DNA from 3 places in the Serratia sp. CoH_134_PS_4 genome. Region 2 is predicted to be linked to each of the others. Evidence: predicted binding sites of a transcription regulator. Region 2 holds the regulator's gene; each other region holds the start of a gene.
The links. The regulator CRP, encoded in region 2, controls carbon source genes, mostly activating them, when cyclic AMP is high. The targets are predictions, from matches to a motif close to ATGTGANNNNNNTCACAT.

Region 1 (2,271 bases), on a different contig from region 2:
CAACGTCTGGTAATAGGCAACATCGGCGCTGGCTTGCGCCAATGCCTGCTGATAACGCGGCTGATCGATCACCAACAGCACCTGCCCTTTCTTCACCAGTTGGTTATCTACCAAAGGCACGTCGGTGAGCAGACCGCTGACATCTGGGGCTATCGCGACCACGTCAGCAGTAAACTTGGCGTCTCGCGTCCAGGGAGACTCGGTGTAGAACACCCACGCTTTGAAGATGGCGATTATCCCCAGCAGGACCAGGATCAGTGTGATCGCGATTCGGGCTATTTTTATTGAAAAATTTTTCACAGCGACCTCAAACGAAAAGACATGAAATCAGATAGAACAAACAGCAATACAGCGCGGTATTAAACAACGCTGGATGCCAGACAAAATCGTAAATCCCGGTGGGCTGCAGCAACCGGCGCAGCAAAAAAAACAGCGCTAGCGAAACCAGCAACTCAAAAAAGACCGGGGGAAACGACAGTCCGAAAATGACCATAACCGGAAGCAAACTCATCAATTTTTCCTTATTACTCACTGCACCGGGCATTAACCTTTATACCCGTCATCTTTCAAGTTGCAGCGTTGTTACCTGCACGCTATCACCCCAGTGACTTACTAAAGTAAGTGCCTGAGGATGAGCAAGTTGGGCACCTGGCTGCAACTTGAAAGCTATAGGGTATATTCCCATTCACATTCTCTTTACATTTTAGCGTGCGCGCACCACAAATTCCGGCCCAGACAGGTCAGGAACCTGAAAAAAGAGTAAACTCTGGAACGTACATCCGCGATAGGAATTGCGAGGATACCTGAGGGTTCGGCCCCAATGACGCTGCCGATCACACTCACGCGTTGGTAAGGTCTTTCCACCCGACTACGTTATATTAGCTTGCTTACTATCAACTCATCAACAATCTGTGATCTAAATCACTTTTAAGCCAGAGTGAATAATGGAAAGACTAAAACGGATGTCAGTATTCGCCAAAGTGGTTGAATGCGGGTCGTTTACGGCGGCTGCACGTCAGCTTGATATGAGCGTTTCATCTATCAGCCAGACCGTCTCCAAACTGGAAAATGAGCTACAGGTTAAGCTGCTTAATCGCAGCACGCGCAGTATTGGCCTGACGGAAGCCGGAAAAATTTACTATCAGGGGTGTCGTCGCATGTTGCTGGAAGTCAGCGAAGTGCACGAACAGCTGTACGCCTTTAACAATACGCCGACCGGCACGCTACGAATTGGCAGCTCATCCACCATGGCGCAAAACGTGTTGGCTACCATGACCGCCGATATGCTGAAAGAGTATCCCGGTCTGACCGTGAACCTGGTGACCGGCATTCCGGCACCGGATTTGATCGCTGATGGATTGGACGTGGTGATTCGCACGGGTGCGCTGCAGGACTCTAGCTTGTTTTCCAAACGACTGGGTTCAATGCCAATGGTGGTGTGTGCCGCCAAAAGCTATCTCAGCCAGTACGGTACACCACAAAAACCGAGCGATATGGTCAATTTTTCCTGGTTGGAATACAGCGTGCGGCCGGATAGTGAATTCGAACTGATCGCACCGGAAGGCATCAGTACACGTATTGCACCGCAGGGGCGTTTCGTCACCAATGATTCACAGACCATGATCCGCTGGTTAAAAGCCGGGGCAGGCATTGCCTATGCACCGCTGATGTGGGTGATCGAAGAGATCAAACGCGGCGAGATCGAGATCCTTTTCAAAAGTTATCATTCGGATCCTCGCCCGGTGTACGCCGTGTACACCGAGAAAGATAAGCTGCCGCTCAAAGTACAGGTGTGCATCAACTACCTGACCGACTACTTTAAGCGCGTGGGTGAGGTCTATCAGGGCTATCGTTGAGCAGAACACGACGAGCCCAGGTACCCAGTACCAGTAATACCAGCATGCCCAGACCCCAGATTAACCAGACGGCATATCCCGCCCAGGTGAGCAGGCGCGGGAAAGAACCTGCCAACCCGCTCGCCAGCTGCTGCAACAAGGGCAACCCGGTATCCAACAGCGTCTGCGGTACCAGGCTGAGCAAACCGGTAAACGGTGGCGTTAACTGGGCCGCCCCGCTCTGCGCCAGCCCCGTCAGTGCAGGCAGCCAGCCCAAGATACCGGAAGCCCCCCACGCCAACAGCGTCCATAACGCCATGGCAACCAACAGCACTATGGCACTCCCTCCGCGTTTCGTCATGGCTGCCCTCCGCTAGCCGCCTTGCCACATTGCTGGCAAAAACGGCTGCCTGCCGGCAGAGGTGCGGAACACCCG
Region 2 (2,271 bases):
CAGTGCGACCTGAAAAGTACGCTGTAGGCGCTTTTGTTCGAGGTTACTGGCGTGCGGTAGAAAGTTAAGCTGCTGATACAGCAGGGTGATCAGATCCATCACTTTTTGCTGGCGTATCAACAGTGGCGGTAATGCGGTCTGTGGATCGGTATGCTGGGTCAGCAGCGAATATTTGGCCTCAAAGTAGTCCGCCAGTTCCAAATAGAGCTGATTGAGCGATTCGCGCATCGGTTGTTCTTTCCACAGCGTGAACCAAAACCAGGTAAACAGCCCGTACCAGGCGGTACCCACGACGTATAGCAGCGGTGCGTGCCAAAGCGGAACTGTACCGGCCATACTGAGGGAGAAAATGGCGGCAACCAGCGAGGCGGGCAACAGGCGGGCATGTAACGGACTTATTTCACCGCTGACGCCGAGAAGCAGTGCCAGGCCAAGCATCAACACCGGCAACGGCAAGTGCCAAAGCAATGCTTGCTGTAATAGCAGGCTGCTGAGTGCAAATAGAGAGCCACCGACGATCAGACGTTTGAAGAAGCGTTTGTGAGGGGTGTCTAGCCCGGCAATATTGCAGCAGGCAGGAACCAGGGAAAATAATAGGCCGTATTGCAGTTGGCCGCTCAACAGGCCGAGTAACACTGGCAGGCACAGCACCAGCGTTTGCCGCAGTGCATAGTTGACTTCCGGGTGGTAAATCAGTCTGCGCCACATGATGACTTGGGGCATAAAAAAACGGCGCGAATCATCGCGCCGTTTTTTCAGTGATTAACGCGTGCCGTAAACGACAATGGTTTTGCCGTGGGCGGAGATCAGGTTTTGATCTTCAAGCATTTTCAGAATACGGCCAACGGTTTCACGTGAACAACCGACGATTTGGCCAATTTCCTGACGAGTAATTTTAATCTGCATACCATCAGGATGGGTCATGGCATCAGGTTGTTTCGCCAGGTTCAGCAGTGTTTGCGCGATACGGCCTGTAACGTCCAGGAAGGCGAGGTTACCCACTTTCTCAGATGTTATCTGCAGACGGTTTGCCATCTGGGCTGACAGGCGCATCAGGATGTCCGGGTTGACCTGAATTAACTGGCGGAATTTCTTGTAGGAAATTTCAGCCACTTCGCAGGCGGTCTTCGCCCTAACCCAGGCGCTACGCTCCTGACCTTCTTCAAATAATCCAAGCTCGCCGATGAAATCCCCCTGGTTAAGGTAGGATAAAATCATCTCTTTACCTTCTTCATCCTTAATCAGCACCGCGACGGAGCCTTTGACGATGTAGTAAAGCGTTTCGGCTTTTTCACCTTGGTGAATCAGCGTACTTTTGGATGGATATTTGTGGATATGGCAATGAGACAGGAACCATTCGAGAGTAGGGTCTGTTTGCGGTTTGCCGAGAACCATTCGCTGTTATCCTCTGTTGTTATCGCTGCCTTGTGTCACAGGGGTCAGAGTTCCCTGTAAAACCTGTTGTCGCCGTTGTTTTAATGGTGGCTATCAGCAGATTTTGAGGCGTGTCATAAATATACGCTGTCGCTCTAGCATATTAACTTGCCGGGAGAGCTGCAAGCTACATTCTGTTAACATACCGGTAAAGGAGCCTTTCCCTGGGAGTTTCCCTGAAATCAGTGTCCCGGAAAGATTTATTGCGGCTCTGTTTGTAGCACAGAGTGAGGCGGGTGTCTTGTGTTGTCTCGCTTCAGCATGATTAGCATCAGGTTCCGTTGCCAGTTTCTATGCGAAAGCGTACCCTGATTTTAAGAAATTAACCGGAGTGACCAGTATGCAGGCAAGAGTTAAGTGGGTGGAAGGGTTAACGTTTCTGGGTGAATCCGCGTCTGGCCATCAGGTGTTGATGGACGGCAATGCGGGCGACAAAGCGCCCAGCCCGATGGAAATGGTGCTGATGTCGGTAGGGGGCTGTAGTGCTATCGATGTGGTGTCGATCCTGCAAAAAGGGCGTAATGATGTGCGTGATTGCGAGGTCAAGCTGACTTCTGAACGACGTGAAGAAGCACCGCGGCTGTTCACCCATATCAACCTGCACTTTATCGTGAGCGGTAAAGATCTGAGCGACAAAATCGTTGAGCGGGCGGTGAATCTCTCGGCGGAGAAATACTGCTCGGTGTCATTGATGCTGAGTAAGGCCGCCAGCGTGACTCACAGCTTTGAAATCCGCGACGTGGCCTAATGGTGAAAAGGCGCGGCTGACTGCCGCGCTCTACCCACTTATTCGATTTTTTTGCCTTCCAGCAGACGCTGCACCAAGGGTGCCATGAT
Region 3 (2,271 bases), on a different contig from region 2:
AGATATTTTTACCGGCCTGTGGCGGTTGTTCCTTCAGCAGGCGTATCACGCGACCATGGTTGTCCACCTCCACTTCTTGATAACCGGTCGTGCCATGCAATTCGGACTCGTAGTAAGCCTCGATGCCCTGCTTACCGATATTGTGGTCGGCGGCATAGTTCTCGCTCAGACCGGCTTTATCCAGCCGCTTTAAATCACCGTCATTGATTTTCGAGACGTAACCCACGACATGGGCTAATTCGGCCCCGTAGGGATATTCCCGCTGCTGATAGGTATCAATGGTCACGCCGTCAAAGCGATACTGATTTACCGCAAAACGTGCCACCTCGGTTTCTGTCAGACCCGTTTTCAGTGTCACCGGTTTATAGCGGCCGTTGTGATGCATTTCATCGCGAAAAGCAGTGATATCTTCGGGGGTCAGATCGACAATCGGCGTCAACGCCTGCAAAAGCGCAGCCATATTGTCGATTTTGCTGGGGGTAATCTGGATCTGGTACAGCGTAATGTTGCGCACCAAAGGAATGCCATTGCGGTCGAATATCAGCCCTCGGCTGGGTGCAATTGGCACCATTTTAATGTCGTTTTGGTTGGACCGCGTTTGGTAAAAGGCATGCTGCTTAACCTGCAGACGGTACAGGTTAACAATCAAAATGCCAAAACAGGCGACAACCAACACCATCGCCACGCCAGCACGGCGGATAAACAGCATTTCCTCAGCGGAATGGTCACGGATTTTATCTTTTAATAGTGCCATACGTGGCAAGTTACCTGTCTGACGTCACATTTTCCCAAGATAAATCAGGGCAGTGAAAAGTCGGCAAGCATAGCGTTATTGGCTAACGGTCCCCATGAAAAGGTTGCTAATGAAATGGCATAAATGTTTCAGCATGTTTGAATGTTACCAAATGCCGATTTTCCCCCGTTCAGGGATTGAGCAGTGATTTGCAGCGATGCTACAATGTGACGAAGATCACACTAATTTACCCTTGCCCGCACTGATTTCCCGACGCACCGCCGGGTGCGGCTTTTCCACCAAGGATCATGTTCGATGAGTACCATAGCCACAGGTTTTATTATGATGCGCTGGGAGTTACTGAGCGCTGTTATGATGTTTTTGGCCAGCCAGCTAAATGTCGTGTGCCGTAAGACCAGCCGTAACGGTATGGCATTTATGTTCAGCAGCCTGGGGCTATTCACCACCTGTTGGTTCGTTATGGGCCTGATGGGCATCAGCGTCAGCCAGGAAGGATTTGTGCAATTTTGGTCAAACGCGTGGGATATGTATGTCGACGTGGTGAGCAACACGCCTGTCGACTGGCCCATGCCCTGAAATCGCCTCGGCAGGTAGAGTGCGACGCGCTTTACCTGCCGTGAATATCGGCTCCGGCCTCGATGTTATATTCTTTCCGCGTTGTTCGTAGGGGTAAATAAACGCTAAACCAACCTGATTCATTCCAAAACGGTTCATCGACTCGTTTTACAATAGTGCACCACTTTATTGAATAAGGAATATTCAAATGCATAGAAACACCTTTAAAATAATAACACTTTTCTGCGCCACGGTATTTTCGACGGCCTCTTTTGCGACCGTATCCGTCGTCAAAAAGAGCAATGTAAAAAACAATAACGTTGAATCCGCCAAAATCCTGTATGTCGGCGATGTCACGGAAAAAAGTGTCACCGAACTCATTGCCTCCATCGATGAAATTAACGCCAGCTACCCCGCGTTAAAACACCTGTATTTGTATATCAATAGCGGCGGCGGTGATATGGCCAGCGGTTACATGGCTTATGAAGCGGTCAAGAGCTCGCCGGTCCCCATTACCACGGTTAACTCGGCGTTTGTCGGTTCAGCGGCAACCCTGTTCTATTGTGCCGGTAAAGAAAGACTCTCCATGCCCGCCGCCAGCTTTATGCTGCATCCTGCGGCTGCGTCAAACATCAAGCAAGACTATCTGAAGCCTAACGAAATAGCGCAAATCAAGCAGTTCTCTGACGGTTACAATGCGTTGTTCCGTAACGTATATAAACAATGCACCACGTATAATGATGAAGAAATAAGTAAAATGCTGTTCAATGAAGATGGCCGCCAACTTATTAATCTCGATACTGCATTGGCAAGGAAGATGACGACCGACAAAGCCAATAAGATGGAAACTGTTCCAGTGTCTTATTACATCTTGAATGAAGAAACCAATAACTGATTGCGTTTCACCCTGAGCCACTGTTCAACACCCCTATATTCACAGCGCCCCTGAATTTAAAAAGGGA

Region 1: aaeR (HTH-type transcriptional activator AaeR) is a predicted target of CRP. The motif match lies at 910-927, and genes of this name have one in related genera.
Region 3: AC2FCQ_RS03155 (YjcB family protein) is a predicted target of CRP. The motif match lies at 959-976, and genes of this name have one in related genera.

What each region holds. Positions count from the first base shown of each region.
Region 1 is NZ_JBXWKI010000005.1:239,933-242,203, forward strand. It holds gene aaeA (p-hydroxybenzoic acid efflux pump subunit AaeA) at 1-300, opposite strand, end outside; gene aaeX (p-hydroxybenzoic acid efflux pump operon protein AaeX) at 308-511, opposite strand; gene aaeR (HTH-type transcriptional activator AaeR) at 945-1,856, shown strand; gene AC2FCQ_RS10910 (hypothetical protein) at 1,819-2,196, opposite strand; gene AC2FCQ_RS10915 (zinc ribbon domain-containing protein) at 2,193-2,271, opposite strand, start outside.
Region 2 is NZ_JBXWKI010000009.1:46,752-49,022, reverse strand. It holds gene AC2FCQ_RS15340 (YccS/YhfK family putative transporter) at 1-708, opposite strand, end outside; gene crp (cAMP-activated global transcriptional regulator CRP) at 763-1,395, opposite strand; gene AC2FCQ_RS15330 (OsmC family protein) at 1,775-2,182, shown strand; gene AC2FCQ_RS15325 (phosphoribulokinase) at 2,221-2,271, opposite strand, start outside.
Region 3 is NZ_JBXWKI010000001.1:691,722-693,992, forward strand. It holds gene mrdA (penicillin-binding protein 2) at 1-754, opposite strand, end outside; gene AC2FCQ_RS03155 (YjcB family protein) at 1,049-1,330, shown strand; gene AC2FCQ_RS03160 (ATP-dependent Clp protease proteolytic subunit) at 1,518-2,204, shown strand.